One region of the Arthrobacter sp. Hor0625 genome, then DNA from elsewhere that is predicted to be linked to it. Evidence: predicted binding sites of a transcription regulator. Region 1 holds the regulator's gene; the other holds the start of a gene.
The links. The regulator LexA, encoded in region 1, represses DNA repair genes until DNA is damaged. The targets are predictions, from matches to a motif close to TCGAACANNTGTTCGA.

Region 1 (9,926 bases):
CGTTCCCGCCCCGGGAGCAGGGTGAGGGCACTGGGGGTGCCGTCGTGGGCGAACTCGTGGTACGCCTCGTCGACGATCACCACGGTCTGGCTCGCCTCGCCGGCCTCGTAGACGGCCTCCACCACGTCCAGTCCCAGGCCGGTGCCGGTGGGGTTGTTCGGTGAGCAGAGGAAGACGATGTTGGGTACGAGTTCACGGACCTGGCGGGCGGCCGAGGCGGCGCTGAGGCCATAGTCGGAGGCGCGCTCGCCGGTGATGTACGCGGTATCGGTGCCGGCCGCGAGAAGCGGATACATGGAATACGTGGGAGGGAAGCCCAGTGCGGTGCGTCCCGGGCCGCCGAAGGCCTGGAGGATCTGCTGCAGCACCTCGTTGGAGCCGTTGGCTGCCCAGATGTTGTCCGCGCCGAGGTCGTGGCCCAGGTACTCGGCCAGCGCCGTCCGCAGTTCGGTGAACTCGCGGTCCGGGTAGCGGTTCAGTCCGGCGGCGGCCTCCGTCACTGCCTCGGCGATGGCAGCCCGGACATCGGCCGGAACGCCATGGGTGTTTTCGTTGACATTGAGCAGGATCGGGACGTCCAGCTGCGGTGCGCCGTAGGGCCGGAGCCCCCGCAGGTTCGTTCGGAGGGGCAGTCGGTCGAGTCGCTCTAGCTGGTCAGTCACCCCTCCAGTTTAAGTGAGGGACCGTCCGGCCCCGAAACTGTGACTGTTGACGCGGTCCCCCGCGCCGGGTCGGACAGGCAGGCCGGCCGGGACGGCGAAGCTACTTGGTGGGCACGAAGAGCTGCTGGCCCGGCAGCACGCGGGCCGCATCGAGGTTGTTGAGCTGGACGATGTCGGCGACCACGTCGCGGGGATCGCGCTCCGGAGCCACTGTGCCCGCGATGGCCCACAGCGACTGGCCGGGCTGGACCGTGACGGTGACCGCCGGCGTGAGCGAGATGTCCGCGGCGGAGTCCGCCGCCTTGGCCGGTGAGTTGAGGAAGCCGGCCAGTGACATCAGCAGCGCGGCCAGCAGGATTGGCGGCAGCCCCAGGAAGACGAACCGGCCCCGGCGGGTCAGCCGGAGCGGGGCCGGACGCCCGGCAGCGGCCGGCGCCCCGGCGGTGGTGATGGAAACCAGCGATTCTGTACCAACGCTTACTGCTGACATGAACTGAGCCCTCCTGGACTTGTCTGTGCCGCCCGGCGTACTCCACTACCCGCCGCCAACCGGCCGAACCTACTAACGCAACACTCTGGAACCAACTGCTCCGGACCGGGGCTGTGCGCTCCGGACCTTGTTCCAGCCAAACCGTCCGACGCCTGCCGCTCGAACATAGAGCCGAAAGTACTTCCCGTACCCGCCGGCGCTTATTCGAACACATCTTCGAACTCCACTGTCTCTGTTTTAGCACCTATGAACGAACTATGTCGAGACTCGCTAGAACAAATGTTTGAAAAAGACCGGGGGCTGGCCTACTTTTGAAGCACAGGAGCACCGGCTTTTCGAACAGAAACAGTTCATCAGCGGGGTCCGACATTTTTAGATCTCACGGTCCGGACGGCAGAAACGCCGGGCGCAACGGAAAGGCAAGGCGAACATGGCAGCACAAGCCGCCGGCGGGAGGGCCGCAGCGCGCGGTCCGCAGGCCGTCCGGGCGCCGAAGAGCCTCACCGTCCGCCAAAAGAAGATCCTGGAGACCATCCAGCGGTCGGTCACCGACAACGGCTATCCCCCGTCCATGCGCGAGATCGGCGACACGGTCGGGCTCGCCAGCCTCTCCAGCGTTACCCACCAGCTCTCCCAGCTGGAAAAACTGGGCTACCTGCGCCGGGACCCCAAGCGCCCGCGCGCCATGGAGGTGCTCATGCCGCTGACCCTGGATGAAGGTGCCAACCGGATTTCCGGCGTGGAAAAGTCCAGCGGACTGCGCGCGGTTGGCGGCCTTGCCGTGGCTGAACTGGCCAGCGCCACCGACACCGCCATGGTGCCGTTCGTCGGGCGGATCGCCGCCGGCGGTCCGATCCTGGCGGACCAGGTGGTTGAGGACGTCATGCCGCTGCCGCGCCAGCTGGTGGGCCACGGTGAATTGTTCATGCTCAAGGTGGCCGGGGATTCCATGATCGATGCCGCCATCTGCGACGGTGACTGGGTGGTGGTCCGGCGCCAGAATGACGCCGCCAACGGTGACATCGTGGCCGCACTGCTCGACGACGAGGCGACGGTGAAGACGTTCCGGCAGCGCGACGGCCACACCTGGCTGCTGCCGCAGAACACGCAGTACGAGCCGATCCTCGGCGACCACGCCGTCATCATGGGCAAGGTCGTGTCCGTGCTGCGCTCCCTGTAGTCTGCGCCCGCACCTCCCCGACTGCCTGCCCCAGACAGCCGGAAGGCCCCGTCCGATCGAATCGGACGGGGCCTTCTCTGTTCGGGTCTTCCCTGTTCGGGCCTGCCGTGTTCGGGCCGGCGCCGTGGCCTGCTCTGGCCTCCGGTGCCGGCGGCCTAGCCGGCAGCCTGCGGCGCCGGCGTGCGGGCCAGGCGTTCGAGGGCCGCACGGGCCACTGCCGGGTCCGTGGTGGGCCAGAACGGCGGCAGCGCCGCGCGCAGGAAGGCGCCGTAGCGTTCGGTGGACAGGCGTGAGTCCAGCACGGCCACCACGCCCTTGTCCGACGTCGAGCGGATCAGCCGCCCGGCGCCCTGGGCGAGGCGGATGGCCGCGTGGGTCGCCGAGACGCTCATGAAGCCGTTGCCGCCGGACTGCGCCACGGCGCGGGACCGGGCGGTCATCAGCGGGTCGTCCGGCCGCGGGAACGGGATCCGGTCGATGACCACCAGCCGGCAGGAGTTTCCGGGCACGTCCACGCCCTGCCAGAGCGACATGGTGCCGAAGAGGCAAGTGTCCGGTTCGTCGGCGAACTGCTTGACCAGCGCCGTCATGGTCGATTCGCCCTGGCACAGGATGCTCAGGTCCAGCCGCAGACGCATCGCGTCGGCGGCCTCCTCGGCGGCCCGCCGGGAGGAGAAGAGGCACAGTGCCCCGCCGTTGGAGGCCCGGATCAGCTTTTCCAGCTCGTCAAGGGCTTCCGGGGAGGTGCCGCGGCCTGGTTTGGGCAGGTGCCCGGCCACGTAGAGGATGCCCTGCTGCGGGTAGGCGAAGGGGGAACCGACGTCGACGCCGGTCCAGCTCGGAGCGCCGGGGCCGACCAGGCCCAGTCCCCCGGCAGCAGGCTCGAACGCCGAACCGATGGCCAGCGTCGCCGAGGTCAGCACGACGGTGTGGTCGGCGAAAAGCCCCTCGCGCAGCCGTCCGGCCACGCTGAGCGGGGCGATGTTGATCAACGCGGGCGCGGAGTCGTCCGGCTGGGAGTAGCCCTGCTGCGGGTCGAAGCTGCTGGCGCGGGAAAACCAGACGACTTCCCGGTTTTCCTTGGCGGCGAGCAGCCGCTCGCACAGTTCGAGGATCACCATCAGGCGGGAGCGCGCGAGCTGCCGTCCGCCGTCGGCGGTGACGGAGCTGTCCCCCTTGGAATCCGAAAGCGCGGCGCGGCAGGCGTCCCGGAGCTGGTCCACACAGTCAAGCTGTTCGCTGTTGAGCCCGTTGGGCATCAGCCCGCTGGGCACGCCGGCGATGGCCAGCTCGAGGTTGGCCGCGGCGGTGTTGAGCGCATCGACGGTGATTCCGGTGTGTTTGCGGGCACCTGAGGCTGCGGCGTGCACCATGGCCACGGAAAGCTGCCCGGAGACGGCGCCGGTGACTCGGTCCTGCAGTTCGTGCGCCTCGTCCACGACGACGACGTCGTACTCGGGCAGCACCGCCAGGCCTTCGAACGCGCTGACCGCCAGCATGGCGTGGTTGGTGACCACGACGTCCGCGTCGGCGGCGTTCTGCCGGGCGAGCTCGCTGAAGCACTCGGCGGCGAGCGGGCACTTCTGGGCGCCGAGGCACTCCATGGAGGTCACGGAGACCTGGCGCCAGGCCCGGTCGGTCACCCCGGGCAGGAGTTCATCGCGGTCCCCCGTGGCGGTGTCCTCGGCCCACTCGCGGAGCCGGACCACTTCCTTGCCCAGCTGCGAGGAGGGTCCGCCCATGGCGGCGGCGAAGTGCGGCACCGAGGTGTCCTCGCCGAGCGAAAACAGCTGGCCTTCGGACGGCTCCTCGGAGGGGAACCCGCCCTCGAGTTTGTGCCGGCAGACGTAGTTTGACCTCCCCTTGACCAGGGCGACCTTGACCGGACGGTCCAGTGCGGGGGTGATCGTCTTGAGCAGCCGCGGCAGGTCCCGGCCGACGATCTGGGTCTGCAGGGCGAGGGTGGCGGTCGAGACCAGGGTGGGCTTGTCGCTGCCCAGCGCGTGGGCGATCAGCGGCACCAGGTAGGCCAAGGACTTGCCGGTTCCGGTGCCGGCCTGGACCAGCAGGTGGTCGCCGGATTCAATCGCGCGCGCCACCTGCCGGGCCATCTCGTGCTGGCCTTCACGGCTTTGCCCGCCCATGCCGGCGACCGCCCGGTCGAGCAGGTCAAGAACGAACTGCTCGCCGGACGGTGCGCTGCCGGACGGTGTTTTGCCGGACGGTGCGGTGCCGGGCTCGCCCGGGTCCCCGTCGGGTGAAACCGGATCAGTCATTGCTGACGAAGGAATCCAGTTCGGCCGCGAGCCCTTCGCGGACCATGACGACGGCGCGGGTGCCGCCTTCCTCGTGGTCGAGGCTGAGGATTTCCGCGTCCGTCTCGTGGAGCTTGCTGAGCAGGTCCCCGCGCTGGTACGGGATCATCAGTTCGAGCTTGACGCTGGGCCGCGGGATGCCCTCGCTGATGGCCTTCAGGAGTTCGGGGATGCCCTCCCCGGTCCGGGCCGAGACCACGACGTGGCGGGGTTCGCGCTGCTTGAGCCGTTCGACCACGTAGGGATCCGCGGCGTCCGCCTTGTTCAGGACGATGATCTCCGGCACCTTTCGGGCGTCGACCTCGCTGAACACGGACCGGACGGCCGCGATCTGGCCCTCCGGGTCGGGGTGGGAGACGTCGACGACGTGCAGGATCAAGTCCGCGTCCGCGACCTCCTCCAGGGTGGAGCGGAAGGCTTCGACCAGCTGGGTGGGCAGTGAGCGCACGAACCCGACCGTGTCGGCGAGTGTGTAGCCCAGCCCGTCCTGCGTCTCTGCCTTGCGGACCGTCGGGTCCAGGGTGGCGAACAGGGCGTTCTCCACCAGCACACCGGCGTCGGTCAGGCGGTTCAGCAGGGAGGACTTGCCGGCGTTGGTGTAACCGGCGATGGCTACCGACGGCACCGCATTGCGGCGGCGGTTGGCGCGCTTCGTTTCGCGGGCGGGCTTCATGGCGGCGATTTCGCGCCGCAGCTTGGCCATGCGGGTGCGGATGCGGCGGCGGTCCAGTTCGATCTTCGTCTCACCGGGGCCGCGCGAACCCATGCCCGCGCCGGCGCCGCCGACCTGGCCGCCGGCCTGGCGGGACATCGACTCGCCCCAGCCGCGCAGGCGCGGCAGGAGGTATTCGAGCTGGGCCAGTTCCACCTGGGCCTTGCCCTCGCGGCTCTTGGCGTGCTGGGCGAAAATGTCCAGGATCAGGGCGGTCCGGTCGATCACCTTGACCTTGACGATGTCTTCCAGGGCGCGCCGCTGGGACGGGGCCAGTTCGGCGTCGACGACCACGGTGTCAGCGCCCGTGGACATCACGATGTCCTTGAGCTCCTGGGCCTTGCCCGAGCCCAGGAAGGTTCCCGGGTCCGGCTTGGCGCGGCGCTGGACGAGGCCGTCCAGGACTTCGGAACCGGCGGTCTCGGCCAGGGCGGCGAGTTCGCGCAGCGAGTTCTCGGCGTCGGCCAGGGTGCCTTCGGTCCAGAGCCCGGCGAGGACGACGCGTTCGAGCCGCAACTGCCGGTATTCGACCTCGGTGACGTCTTCGAGTTCGGTGGACAGGCCGGCGGTGCGCCGCAGTGCGTGGCGTTCGGCAAGGTCCTGCTGGTCGCCGTCGTAGCTGCCGTGTTCCTCGTCCAGCCGGGAAATGGCCTGGGCCCGGCCGAGCACGGCCTTGGATTCGCCGGCGGCCCCGGCACCGTCGCGGCGCTCCGGCTTCACGGCGGGGGCGTCCTTGGAGAGGATCCGGTCGATCACTGCCTGGATTTCCGCAGGGCTCATGTCCTGGGCGGCTGAGTCGGATCCGGTGTTGGGCTGGCTGGTCATGTTCTCCTTTGAAGGGTTGGCAATTTCAGGATAGTGCTGTTCGGCGTTCCGTGGCGCGGTATTCGCGCTGGGCTGACTGTTTGGGGTCATCCGTGCCTCCTGGCGTGCCTGCGGTGCTGTGGCCGCGGGCAGGGCGGGCGCTCCGTGGCAGAGCGGTGAATGGGTCCGCCGACGGCGTCGGTGCGCCGGGAGCGGGGGAAGTGGTTCCGTTCAGCCTGTGCCGGCCATGCCGCCGCGGGTCCGGCCGGCCGGAGGGATCCGGCATGGCGGGATTCGAGGAGGCGGAGCTCCAAAGGATGGACTCCAAGTGGATCGGGCGCCGCTCCACGGCCGGACACATCGGTCCGGGTTCACGGTTGGGGGCGCACTGAGCGGAAGGTAGGTACCTGCGTCGCTGCGGGGACGGGCCTTGATAGAGCGGGGCCCGTGCCGGCTACTTGAAGTTCAAGATCATGCCTTTAAGCGTAGCAGAGGGCGGCCCGTGCCCGGCGCCGCGGCCCTGCACCGGACCCGTGTCCGCGCCGGTTTCCCTTAGCCGCCGACGTCGAACTAATCTGGCCAGTTATGGAGTCTGCACACTATTTCAGCGCCCAGCCCGCCGGGCCGTTCACCCGCAAGCCCCTGACCGTGGAGCTGGCCGGCGCCCAGCGGCAGTTGCAGACCTCCTCGGGGATCTTCAGCCCGGACGGCATCGATAAGGGCACCGCCGTCCTGCTGGCCGACGTCCCGTCCCCTGCGCCGCAGGGAAACCTGCTGGACATTGGCTGCGGTTGGGGGCCGATCGCTCTGACCATGGCCCTGAAGGCACCGCACGCGCAGGTGTATGCCGTCGACGTCAACGAGCGCTGCGTGACCCTGACCAACGAGAACGCGGCGCTGCTGGGGCTGGAGAACGTCACGGCCAGCACTCCCGGGGAAGTCGATCCGGAGTTGCGCTTTGACACGATCTGGTCCAATCCGCCGATTCGGATCGGCAAGGATGAACTCCACACCCTGCTGCTGCACTGGCTGCCGCGGCTGGCGCCGGGCGGGTCGGCCTGGCTCGTCGTGCAGAAGAACCTCGGCTCGGACTCGCTTCAGCGCTGGCTGGCAGCCGAGCTGGACAGCAGCTTCACCGTGACCCGCGAGAGCACCTCGAAGTCCTTCCGGATCCTGCGGGTCAGGAAAGCGTCCCGCTAGCGACGATGACGGCGGGGCCGCTGAGCTCGACGTGTTCGTGGCCGTCCGCGGCCACAAAGAATTTCACGCCGACGACGCCGCCGGGCACCGTGACGTTCCAGGTGTCCGGGGAACCCTGGCCGGCCCAGTGCCGAATGGCGACGGCGGCTGCGCAGGCACCGGTGCCGCAGGACTGGGTCTCCCCCACGCCGCGTTCGTGCACGCGCATGGTGATGGCGCCGACGCCGTCGTGGACGAGCGGTTCGGCAGGAACGACGAATTCGACGTTGGTCCCGTGCGGGGGCAGCGGGTCGACGCGCGGCGCCCGGTACAGCTCGGTGGCTTCCAGTTCCGCCTGTTCGGCCAGCGCCACGACGGTGTGCGGGTTGCCCATGCTCACCGACAGCGCGGGCCGGGCCACCTCCAGGCCGTCGGCGCTGACCAGGGAGTCCATGGCCCGGGCGGTCGCTTCGCCGGGGAAGATGAACTCCCACGGGCCCATGTCCACGGCGTAGCCTGCCGCGGTGCGGACCACGGTCTTCACTCCTGCGCGGGTGCCGATGGTCAGCGATTCACCGGCCGGCAGGTCCGCGAGGCCCTCGCTGACGAGGAAGTGCACGAAGACCCGGACTCCGTTGCCGCACATTTCCGAGAGGGACCCGTCGCCGTTGCGGTAGTCCATGAACCACTCGGCGTCGGGGTGCTGCGCGAGCAATTCCCGGCCTTCGGGCAGCATCCGCGAGGGTACGGCGCGGATCAGCCCGTCGCCACCGATGCCGCGGTGCCGATCGCACAGGGCGGCCACCTGTTCGGGGGTGACGGAGAGGGCGCCGTTGGGGTCGGCGATCAGGACGAAGTCGTTGCCGGTGCCGTGGCCCTTGGCGAACTTGAGGCCGGACAGCGCGGCGGTGCCCCCGGCGTCGGGTCGGTCAACGGCCGGGGCAAGGGATTCGTCCATGCTCCTAGGTTACCGGGCGGCGCGGCGGCTCCCCTACCGGCGCCTTCTGCCGGTCCCTGCTACCGGCACCTGCTACCCGGCACCTGCTAGCGGCAGAGGTCTGCGGCTTTGGCCGTCAGCTGCGGATTCTTCCAGTCCAGCCAGTGGATCCGAGGGTCGGCCCGGAACCAGGTCAGCTGGCGGCGGGCGAACTGCCGGGTCGCGACGATGGTCTCCTCCGCGGCCTGCTGCTCGTCGGATTCGCCGTCCACGACTTTGAGGAACTGGGCGTAACCCAGGGCGCGGGCGGCGGTCCGGCCGCGGCGCAGCCCCCGGGCGTCCAGCCGCCGCACCTCCTCGAGCAGACCCCGGTCGACCATGGCGTGGACGCGGGCGGCAAGCCGTTCGCGCAGTTCCTCCCGGTCCACGTCCAGGCCGATCTGCACTGCCGGCTGGAAGTAGGTCCGGGTGGGCATGAAGGAGCTGAAGGGCCGGCCCGTCAGTTCGAAGACTTCCAGGGCGCGGATGACCCGGCGGGCGTCGCCCAGGCGCCCGGCGGACACCGGATCAACCTGTTCCAGCCTGGCCCGGAGCGGGGCCAGGCCCGCCGTGCGTTCCTCCGCCTCGAGGCGCCTGCGGAGAGCCGGGTCCGTGCCGGGGAAGTCCAGGACGTCGAGGGCAGCACGGACGTACAGCCCCGAGCCGCCCGCCAGGATCGCCCGCTTTCCGCGGGCGTGGATGTCAGCGATCGCGGCCCGGGCGCGCTGCTGGAAGTCCGAGACGCTGGCCTCCTCGGTCACGTCGAGGATGTCCAGCAGGTGGTGCGGCACTCCCCGGCGCTCGGCGTCGGTGATTTTGGCGGTGCCGATATCCATCCCGCGGTAGAACTGCATGGCGTCGGCGTTGACCACTTCGCCGTCCAGCTCCAACGCCAAGGCGACGGCGAGGTCGGACTTTCCGGAGCCGGTCGGCCCGACGACGGCAATGACCGGCGGGGCGGCCGGTCCGGCGGGAGGTGCCACGGCCTTAGCGGGCGCGGACCGGAAGGGTGGGCATGCCCAGCGACACTCCGGCGGCTCCGCCCGGGCGTGCGGGCACCGGGGCGCCGCAGGAGTCGGCCTGTGAACGGTCCCAGGCGTCGCCGGCGCGGGAGCGGCGGAGGGCGTAGTCGCCGGCCGTCGCGGGGTCGGCGATCAGGTGGAACGCCGCGGCTTCGGTGATCGTGACGGTGACGAGGTCTCCCGGGCGGGGGGTTTCGGCGCCGTCGGGCACGGAGAAGTGCACCAGCCGCTGGTCCTGGGCGCGGCCGGAGAGACGGTGGGTTTCGCCGGCCTTGCGTCCTGCCTGGGCGGTGACCAGCACCTCGACGCGGCGGCCGAGCTGCCGGGCGTTTTCTTCGGCGGCGATCCGGTCCTGCAGGGCGGTGAGCCGCTCGAAGCGCTCCTGCACCACTGCCTTGGGCAGCTGGTCCGGGAGCTCCGCGGCGGGCGTTCCGGGCCGCTTGGAGTACTGGAAGGTGAACGCCGTGGCGAAGCGGGACTGCTCCACGACGTCGAGGGTGGCCTGGAAGTCCTCCTCGGTTTCGCCCGGGAACCCGACAATGATGTCGGTGGAGATGGCTGCGTGCGGCATCTTCGCCCGCACCTT
Region 2 (9,926 bases), 330 kb from region 1:
GAGAGCATGTCGCGCTTCATTGTCCAGTCCGGTCCGCCCCGGATGCCGGCGTGGCCCAGTCCGATGGAACCCCGGCCGTACCTGCGGCTGACCTCCTCCAGCAGCGGGCCGATGCCGTACTTCTCATGCGGGTTCTCGAAGACGGCCAGCGGGGCCTGGGCCGCGGTCGGGCGCAGGTCGGTGACCATGATGCCGGCCCGGGCGTACCGGGCATCGTCGACGATCCGGGGGAGCAGGGCATAGGCCGCCCTTGCCAGCAGCACCGGGTCCGCGGTGGGCATGGGCAGCGGGACGCAGACCGAGGGATACGAACTGTCCCGCGCGTTGTAGTGGGATGTGGCAGCAAAGGCGGTCAGGACCTTGGACTGCAGGCCGTGCCGCGCCAGCCTGGCGCTGGCCTGCTGGGCGTAGATGCCGAGAACCTGGCGCATTCCCGCGGCGGTGCTGATCGGGGTGGCGAACGAACGGCTGAAGATCAACTGGTCCCGGCCGATGCGCTCCTCCTCCAGTGGGATGCACGGCGTCCCGCGCAGTTCCAGGACGGTGCGCATCAGCACCACCGAGAAGCGGTCCCTGATCATGACCGGGTCCGCCCTGGCAAGGTCAAGCACGGAATGGATTCCCAGCCCGTTCAGCCGCCTGGTCAGGCGCGTCGACACACCCCAGAGTTCGATCACGGACAGGCCGGCCATGAGCTGCTCCTGCCGCGCGGCCGGGACCGAATTCCAGTGGCAGACGCCGTTGAATCCAGGGTTGTGCTTGGCCCACTTGTTGGCCAGCTTGGCCAGGGTCTTGGTGCCGGCGATGCCCACGCAGACCGGGACGCCTACGTTGCGCCGGACCGCCGTCTTCATGGCGTGCCCTAGCCGCAGCAGCTCTTCCGGGCTTCCGCGCACTCCCAGGAAGGCTTCGTCAATGCTGTAGACCTCCAGCCACGCCGAGTACCGGCCCAGGAGTTCCATCACCCGGGCGCTGATGTCCCCGTAGAGCTCGTAGTTGCTGGACTTGGCGACCAGGCCCCACTCCCTGGCCCGCGGCGCCAGCTTGAACCAAGGTTCGCCGAGGGGGATGCCGAGGGCCTTCGCCTCGGGCGAGCGGGTCACCGCGCAGCCGTCGTTGTTGGAGAGGACCACCACGGGCCGGCCCTCCAGTGACGGGTCGAACGCGCGTTCGGCGCTGGCGTAGAAGCAGTTCACGTCCACGAGGGCGATACTGGCGCCCGGTCGGGTTTCAGGCATGACGCTCACACACCACGCTTAGACGTGGTGCAGGCACCGGGTGGCGACGCCCCAGATGACGAGGTTGGAAAGAGCGGGGACACGGATGTCCGGATACCGCGGGTTGTCCGCCTGGAGCACCACCCCGGACGGAGTGACGCGCAGGCGCTTGACGGTGAGTTCGCCGTCGAGCACGGCCACGACGACGCAGCCGTCGCGCGGCTCCAGCGCCCGGTTGACGATGAGCTCGTCACCGTCGCTGATGCCGGCGCCCTCCATCGAGTCTCCCGAGACCCTGACCACGTACGTGCTGGTGATGTCCTTGATCAGGTGCTCGTTGAGGTCAATGCGCCCGTCAAAGTAGTCCTGCGCGGGCGAGGGATAGCCGGCAGCCACCGCCACCGGCGAGATGAGTACCGACAGGAGGGAAACGCCCGCATCTATCACGCGGGGCCCGACAACAACGCCCACAACACACCCTTTTTCGAATATATGTTCGAATCCAAGTGTAGTCCCGCGGGCGGACATTTAACCCCGGCGGAGGGGCATTCCCTCGGACCGGTAGCTGCTCCGTGGGTTGCCGGCACCCCGTTCCGGCCACCGCCACGGCGGCCGGCACCGCGGTACGGTGTGGTTGAATCGGATCCAATCGCCCGACAAGGGGGCGCTGTCTGCACTTGTTCTTGGGGGAACGTGAAAATGAAAACCAGCAACTACGACGAATTTGCCGAGAGCTACTCGGCCGAGAACGAGTCCAGCCTCCTCAACGCGTTTTACGAACGGCCGGCGATGATCGCGCTCGCCGGCGACGTGGCGGGTCGCCGGATCCTCGACGCCGGGTGCGGCTCCGGGCCGTTGACCGCGGCGCTGGGCGCAGGAGGCGCCGTGATGACCGGCTTCGATTCCAGTCCCGCCATGCTTGAACTGGCGAGACGGCGGCTGGGAGCGGCCGCAGACCTGCACCTGGCCGACCTCGGCAAACCGCTGCCTTTTGCCGATGGCTCCTTCGACGACGTGGTTGCGTCCCTGGTCCTGCACTATCTGGAGGACTGGTCGGCCCCACTTGCCGAGCTGCGCCGGGTGTTGAAGCCGGGTGGCCGCCTGATCCTGTCGGTCAACCACCCGACGGTCAGCTTGCTCAACTACCCAACCGAGGACTACTTCGCTGTCCGGCAGTATTCGGAGGATTACGAGTTCGACGGCGAGCCGGCGGTCCTGACCTTCTGGCATCGGCCGCTTCACGCGATGATGAACGCCTTCACTGCCGCGGGATACCGCATAGCCACGGTGAGCGAACCGGCACCATCTCCGGAAACGCCGCCTGAACTCCTGCCGCCCCGCATCCTGAACGGAGAGAGGACAGCGTTCCTGTCCTTCATCTTTTTCGTCCTCGAAGCCGGCTGAGGGGCCCGACGGATCCGCGCCGATCCGAACAATAGGGGCGGGGTGTGGCGGCATGTACCCGCCCGCCGGGCTGGCCGGTTTACTCGAACCGGGACGGGTCTCCCATGCCGTGGCGCGTTACCTCGGCGACGCCGCTGGAGAAGTCGATGACCGTCGTCGGCTCGGCCCCGCAGTCGCCGGAATCAATCACGGCGTCGACCACGTGGTCCAGCCGCTCCTTGATCTCCCAGCCCTGGGTCATGGGCTCGTCCTCATCCGGCAGCAGCAGGGTGCTGGAGAGCAGCGGTTCGCCGAGTTCGGCCAGCAGCGCCTGGACGACCTTGTGGTCCGGGATGCGCACGCCGACGGTCTTCTTCTTCGGGTGCAGCAGCCGCTTCGGCACCTCCTTGGTGGCGGGCAGGATGAAGGTGTAGCTGCCCGGCGTGACCGCCTTGATGCTGCGGAAGACATCGTTGTCGATCTGGACGAACTGGCCCAGCTGGGCGAAGTCCTTGCAGACCAGCGTGAAGTGGTGCTTGTCGTCCAGGTGCCGGATGGCCCGGATCCGGTCCAAAGCGTCCCGGTTGCCCAGCTGTGCGCCCAGGGCGTAGCAGGAGTCCGGCGGGTAGGCGATCAGGCCGCCGGATTTCAGCAGGTCCACCACCTGAGTGATGGCACGGGGCTGCGGGTTATCGGGATGCACATCGAAGAATCTCGCCATGGCATGAGCTTACGCCCGGCGCCGGCCGGCGGGGCCCAACGGGGGAGTTGCGGACAGCGACTGCCTGCCGACGGCCGGTGTCCGGGCCGTGCCCTAGACCTGCTGCTGCTCGCGGTCCTGCTCGTCGTGGTGGATTCGTGCCTCCAGCCGGCGCAACGGCTGGCCGCTGCCCTTCCACTGCTTGGCGATGATTTCCGCGGCGATGGACACCGCCGTCTCCTCGGGCGTGCGGGCGCCGAGGTCCAGGCCGACAGGGCTGTGCAGTCGGGCGAGCTCGGTCCCGCCCAGTCCCGCCTCGCGCAACCGCCGGATCCGGTCCTCATGGGTACGGCGGGAGCCCATGGCCCCGACGAACGCCACCGGCCGGCCGCGGAGGGCCACCTCCAGCAACGGAATGTCGAACTTCGGGTCGTGGGTCAGTACACAGATGACCGTCCGCTCATCCACCAGTCCCTGCTCCTGCTGCCCGGCGAGGTAGCGGTGCGGCCACTCCTTGACCACCTCGGCGGCGTCGGGGAACCTGGCCGGCGTGGCGAAGACGGCGCGGGCGTCGCAGACCGTCACCCGGTAGCCCAGGAACGACCCGAGCCTCGCCAGCGCCGAAGCAAAGTCGATCGCGCCGAAGACCAGCATCCGCGGCGGCGGGGCGTAGCTGGTGAAGAAGACCCGCATCCCGCTGTCGAGGCGCTCGCCGTCGGGCCCGTAGCTGAGGATGCCCGTCCGGCCCGCGGCCAGGTAGCCCTGGGTGTCGTCGCCGACGGCGCTGTTGGCCCGTTCGGAGCCAAGGTCCCCGTCGACGCGGTCCGGGCGCACCACCAGGTGCCGCCCCAGCCAGGCGCTGTCCGGGTGCTCGATCACGGTGGCCACCCCGACCCGCTTTTCGTCCGCGATGTCCTGCCGGACGCCGTCGAGCTCCGCGAAGCGCTGCCGGGAGACCGGTTCGACGAAGATGTCGATGATGCCTCCGCAGGTCAGGCCGACGGCGAACGCATCGTCATCGCTGATGCCGTACCGCACGAGCTCCGGGACGCCGCTGTCCCTGACCTCGCTGGCCAGTTCGTAGACGGCGCCCTCGACACAGCCGCCGGACACCGACCCCACCGCCTCGCCCGCCGCCGTGACCAGCATGGACGCCCCCGGGAGGCGGGGAGCGGATTTGAACGTGCGCACCACAGTGGCCAGGCCGGCGGTCCTGCCCTCCCGCCAGTCCGGCATGATGGCTGCCAGGACGTCCCGCATCGGCGCTCCCTAGAGCCGTCCGCAGAGCCGGAGCATGCGGAATGCCGACCGCCGTCCGCCCCAGTAGGCCACGCAGGCGACAGCGGCCACCAGGCCCAGGACCTTGGCGGGGTTGCTGAGCTGATCGGCGGCAATGCCTTTGGCGAGGCTGAAGGCGTCCAGGCTGGCGCCCGCCGGAGTCATGGCGCCGCCGGGGAGAGCGCCGGGCGACGGCGCAGTGCCGGCTGCGGGCGCCCCACCGGCCGTCGGCGTGGTCGACGCCGGCACGGGCCCCGCGGGTACCGCCGCCGCGGGCGCCCCGGGCCCCGTCCCCGGCCCTGTTGCGGGCAGGGGTGCCGCCGGCGCGGCTTCCGGCGCCGGCGCAGCTGCCGGGGCCGCTGGGGGAGCTCCCGCCGTCCCGGCCCCGGGGGCGGCTGCTCCGGGTTCGGCCAGCATGGCCTGCAGGTTGGCGGCGAACAGCCCCATCATCTGCTCGGTGACGCTGCCGATGACACTCTTGCCCATGGCTGCCGCCTTGCCGGACAGCGAGAGATCCGCGCTGACGGTACCGCGCGTCGTCGTGCCCTCTTCCGTCAGCGCCAGGGTCACCGTCGCCTCCGCCGTGCCCTGGCCCCGGGTCTCCTGCGCCTTGCCCCCGAGCACGGCCCGGTGCTCGGCGGCGTTGCGCTCCAGGACGTTGAGCAGCCCCTTGTACTGCATGTTCACCGGGCCGAGCTTGACCGTCATGCCGACCTGGTAAGCGTCGTCGGAAAGTTTGTTGAGGATTCGGGCGCCCGGCAGGCAGCCGGCCACCCGTTCGAAATCCATCAGGGTGTCCCAGACCTTGCCGATCGGTGCGACCACCGAAAAACTGCTGTCAATCTGCATCAGCTGCTCCCTTGCCTTGCGATCCTGTCACTTCCCACGGTGGGTCTCTCCGGGGCGTCCCGGCCGTCGTCGCGGATGGCCGCCGCGACCTCTGCCAGCGCCGAGTAGCTGTGCCCGCTGACGAACGCGTCGCAGTACGGCAGGGCCGCCGCGATGCCTCCGACCAGGGGCCGGTAGCCCGGCGCGGCCTTGCGCGGGTTCACCCAGACCACCCGGTGCGCGAGCCGGCGTAGCCGGGCCATCTGGGCCGCCACCTGCTCCGGGTCCTCCTGGGCCCAGCCGTCGGAAAAGACGACCACCACGGCTCCCCGGGCGAGCCCGCGGCGGCCGTGTTCATCCAGGAAGCGGCGCAGGTTCCCGGCGATCCTGGTGCCGCTGGCCCAGTCCGGGGCGGTGGCCGCGGCCCGGGCCAGCGCCAGGTCGGTATTGCGCTGGGCCAGCTGGCGGGTCAGGCGCGTCAACCGGGTCGAGAAGACGAAGGCCTCCGCGCCCGCGGAGGCGACGGCGCCCTGCAGCAGCGACAGGAAGACCCTTGAATACGGTTCCATCGACCCGGACACGTCGCAGAGCAGCACCAGCCCGCGCTTTTGCTGGAGGCGCCGGGCGTACAGGAGTTTCGGCGCGTCGGAGCCGGACCGGCGGGCTGCGCGCACGGTGGCCCGGATATCCAGCCGCGCACCGCTGTGCGGCGAGGTGCGGGTCCGCCGGCTCAGGCGGACCGGGGTGGCCAGCCGGATCCGGGCCGCCAGCCGGCGGACCTCCGCGGCTTCGGATTCGGAGAGTTCCGCGAAGTTCATGCCGTGCAGGTGTTCCTCGGGGGAGGCCATCGCCAGGACGGCCTCGCGCTCCGGTCCGGGGCTCCCGGCGTCGTCCCGGCCGGCGACCACCGCGGGATGGTGCGGCGCGCCGGCGCGGCCCGGTTCGGTGGGGCGGCCGGGGCCAGCGGCGGGCCGGGTGCGGGACGAGTCCGCGGGCGGCGGCGGGGCCGGGACCGGTACGGGGTCTCCGGGCCGGCGGGAGAGTGCGGCGGCCGGATCGAAACCGCCACGGAAGACGGCGTCGAACACGGCGTCGAACACCGGCAGCTGCCCCTGGCCGGAAACCAGCACCACCCGTAACGTCCAGTAGAGCCGTTCCAGGTCCGTCGGCGGCGCCAGCCGCAGGGCAGCGGCGAGCCGCGCAGCACGGTCCGGTGAACAGGTCGCGCCCGCGCCGCGCAGGGCGGTGATGAAGGCCGCCGCGAGCGAGGCAGCTTCCACGACCGGCGGAGCTGCCTCAGCGTTGCCGGGAGCCGGGGCCGCCGGCGTCGGATCAGTCATTGGGCCCGCCCACCAGCCACGCCGCGCCGCGGGAACCCAACAGTTCCAGGTCGTCGCGGTTCTTCACGATCGAACCCCAGGTCTGCTCGGCCGTGGCGGCGTCGATCCGCTCGATACCCAGCACCGCCAGCGCCGAAACCCAGTCGATCGCCTCGGCGATCCCGGGCGGCTTGGCCAGGTCCAGGGTCCGCAGCCGGGTGATGGCTGCGGCGGCCTGCAGGGCCAGCGGGCCGCTGCTCTCCGGCACCCGGCGGCGCACGATCTCGGCGATCCGGTCGGGCCCCGGGTAGTCGATCCAGTGGTACAGGCAGCGGCGGGTCAGCGCATCGTGCAGGTCCCGGGTGCGGTTGGAGGTCAGCACGACGATGGGCGGATGCCTGGCCCGGATGGTACCCAGTTCCGGGATGGTGACGGCGGACTCCGCGAGCAGTTCGAAGGTGAAGGCTTCGAACTCGGCATCGGCCCGGTCGATCTCGTCCAGCAGGAGCACGGCCGGCCGCGGCCCCGGGTGTTCGATCGCCTGCAGCAGCGGCCGGCGGAGCAGGTACTGGGGGCCGAAGAGTTCACTTTCGGTGACCTCGGCGTCCCGCGCCTCGGCCAGCCGGATGCCCAGCAGCTGGCGCTGGTGGTTCCATTCGTAGAGCGCCTCGGACGCGTCGATGCCCTCGTAGCACTGCAGCCGGTACAGCGGGGTGTCCAGCAGCCGGGCCAGCGTCTTCGCGGCCTCGGTCTTGCCCACCCCGGCCTCGCCCTCAAGCAGGATGGGCTGGGGCAGCCGCACGGCCAGGAACAGGGCGGTGGCGAGCCCGGTATCGGCCAGGTAGTCCTGCTGGTCCAAGGCAGCCGTCAGCGAAGCGACGTCGGGGATCCGCCGCCGCACCTCGTCCTCCGCCCCGGACCGGGCCGCCGTGGTCACCCGGTCCCCTGCAGCTCGGCCAGCACCCGCCGGTAGTCCTCCTCGGTGTCGACGTCGAGGGGGACGGGCCCCGGCGTCGGGACCTCGACGACGTCGTCCGCGTGCTGCTCCAGCAGTTTCCACACGGCCTTGTCGCCGTGCAGTGACGCCAGTTCCGGCAGCAGCCGGCGGCTGAACGCGAGGGGATGGCCGACGCCGTCGTCGTAACGGCACACCGCGGCCGCGGCACCATCATCCCCGGCCAGGGCCTGCAGCAGCGGGGCCACGCTTTCGGCGCGGACGCCGGGCTGGTCGCCCAACAGCAGCACCACGGCCCCGGCGTCCGGCCGCAGCAGCCGCAGCGCGGCCGCGATCGACGATGAACACCCCTGCCCGTAGTCCGGGTTCAGCGCCACCTCGCAGCCCGCGGTGTCCACCGTGCCGAGGACCTGTTCGGCGGATCCGCCCAGCGCCAGCAGGGTCTGGGCAAACCCGCAGCGCCGGGCCGTGGCGAGGACGGCGTCCAGCAGGACTCCGCCTCCGTACGGCAGCAGCTGCTTGGGCCGGCCCAGCCGCGAGGAGGAGCCGGCCGCCAGGATGATGCCCGCCGTGCCCGGCGGCAGGAGGGAATCAGATGCTGAGGGCATAGCGCTCCGGATCCTTGCGGAAGGCGGCCCGGCAGCCGGGGGAGCAGAAGTAGACGGTGGTGCCGTTGTGCTCGAGCTGCAGGGAGGACTTGACCGCCGGGACGGACATGCCGCACACCGGGTCCACCGCCGTTGCCGGCTGCGGGACAGACGGTGCCGGAACCCCGCCGCCCTGCACGCCGGCCTGGGCATCGGCCTGGGCAGCGTTCTGGGCGTGGGCACGGGCCGCGGCCCGTTCCTGGACCAGCTGGGCGAGGATGGACAGGGCGATCTCGCCGGGGGTACGGGCGCCGAGCTGCAGGCCCGCCGGGGTGTACACCCGCGAGCGCAGCACGTCGTCGACGTCGAGGGACTCCAGCACGGCGGCGCCGCGGGTCTCGCTGGCGACCAGGGCGACGTAGGGCACCCCGGCGCGCAGCGCCGCTTCGAGCGCGCCCTCCTCGGCCTTGCCGTGGGAGGCGACGATCAGGGCGGCATCGTCCGGCCCGGGATCGGCGGCGTCCCCGTCGGCGAGCTCGACGTCGAACCCGGCCCCGACGCCCAGCACCGCGAGCGCCTGCGCCACCGGCGTCGAGCCCACCACCACGACCCGCGGCGCGGGCAGGCGCGGCTGCAGGAAGATCTCGATCGCGCCGCCGCTCAGGCACGGATTGGAGACCTCGACGGCGCCCTCCTCGGCGCGCCGGGACGGTTCCCCCGGGAGCACGCGCAGCAGCAGGGGTTCTCCGGAGGCGAGGACCTGCAGGCTGTAGTCCCGGACCGAGGACTCCACGCAGTTCCCGCCCACGAAGCCCTGGATCTCCCCGCCCGGCAGCACCAGGGCGGTGTCCCCGGCGCGGGCGCTGGTGGGATGCGCGGCGCGGACCACGGTGGCCTGGACAAACGGTTCCCGGCGGGCGGCGAGCTCACCGGCGCGGGCGGCGAGCGAGTCTGCGGCGGTGGCCATCTTAGATCGGCGGCCTGGCGTGGCCCTGCATGGCGGCCCAGACCCGGGCCGGGGTGCACGGCATGTCCATGTGGGTGACCCCGAACGGTGCGAGCGCGTCCACCACCGCGTTCACGATCGCCGGCGGCGAACCGACCGTGGCGGACTCGCCGATGCCCTTCGCGCCTATCGGGTGGTGCGGGGACGGGGTGACGGTGAACCCGGTCTCCCAGTCCGGCACCTCCATGGCGGTGGGAATCAGGTAATCCATGAAGGACCCGCCCAGGTTGTTGCCGTCCGCGTCGAACTCGATGATCTCCATCAGGGCCATCCCGACGCCGTCGGTGAGGCCGCCGTGGACCTGGCCTTCGATGATCATCGGGTTGATCCGGGTCCCGCAGTCGTCCACGGCGATGAAGCGCCGCACCTTGACGTGGCCGGTGCCCGGGTCGACGTCAACCACGCAGATGTAGGCGCCGAACGGGAAGGTCAGGTTCGGCGGGTCGTACGTCACCTCGGCGTCGAGGTTCCCGTCGACGCCCTCGGGGAGCGTCAGGGTGCCGTGGGCGGCCATGGCGATGTCCTCAATGGTCTTCCCGGCCGTCGGGTCGCCCTTGACGAACCAGCGGCCCTTCTCCCACTCGAGGTCTTCCGGGCGGGTTTCCAGCATGGCCGCGGCGATCAGCTTCGCCTTCTCCCGCACCTTGCGGGCC

Region 2: the regulator LexA is predicted to act here: its motif matches at 1,702-1,717, upstream of ACTWLI_RS14585 (LexA family protein).

What each region holds. Positions count from the first base shown of each region.
Region 1 is NZ_CP199586.1:52,621-62,546, forward strand. Features, by position in the region: gene ACTWLI_RS00260 (histidinol-phosphate transaminase) at 1-662, opposite strand, end outside; gene ACTWLI_RS00265 (LysM peptidoglycan-binding domain-containing protein) at 763-1,152, opposite strand; gene lexA (transcriptional repressor LexA) at 1,583-2,332, shown strand; gene ACTWLI_RS00275 (ATP-dependent DNA helicase) at 2,488-4,608, opposite strand; gene hflX (GTPase HflX) at 4,601-6,184, opposite strand; gene ACTWLI_RS00285 (class I SAM-dependent methyltransferase) at 6,749-7,363, shown strand; gene dapF (diaminopimelate epimerase) at 7,344-8,300, opposite strand; gene miaA (tRNA (adenosine(37)-N6)-dimethylallyltransferase MiaA) at 8,387-9,301, opposite strand; gene miaB (tRNA (N6-isopentenyl adenosine(37)-C2)-methylthiotransferase MiaB) at 9,306-9,926, opposite strand, start outside.
Region 2 is NZ_CP199586.1:3,172,372-3,182,297, reverse strand. Features, by position in the region: gene ACTWLI_RS14590 (Y-family DNA polymerase) at 1-1,238, opposite strand, end outside; gene ACTWLI_RS14585 (LexA family protein) at 1,257-1,688, opposite strand; gene ACTWLI_RS14580 (class I SAM-dependent methyltransferase) at 1,917-2,621, shown strand; gene ACTWLI_RS14575 (L-threonylcarbamoyladenylate synthase) at 2,701-3,321, opposite strand; gene ACTWLI_RS14570 (XdhC family protein) at 3,415-4,560, opposite strand; gene ACTWLI_RS14565 (SRPBCC family protein) at 4,570-5,427, opposite strand; gene ACTWLI_RS14560 (vWA domain-containing protein) at 5,427-6,746, opposite strand; gene ACTWLI_RS14555 (AAA family ATPase) at 6,739-7,662, opposite strand; gene ACTWLI_RS14550 (nucleotidyltransferase family protein) at 7,659-8,288, opposite strand; gene ACTWLI_RS14545 (XdhC family protein) at 8,272-9,234, opposite strand; gene ACTWLI_RS14540 (aerobic carbon-monoxide dehydrogenase large subunit) at 9,236-9,926, opposite strand, start outside.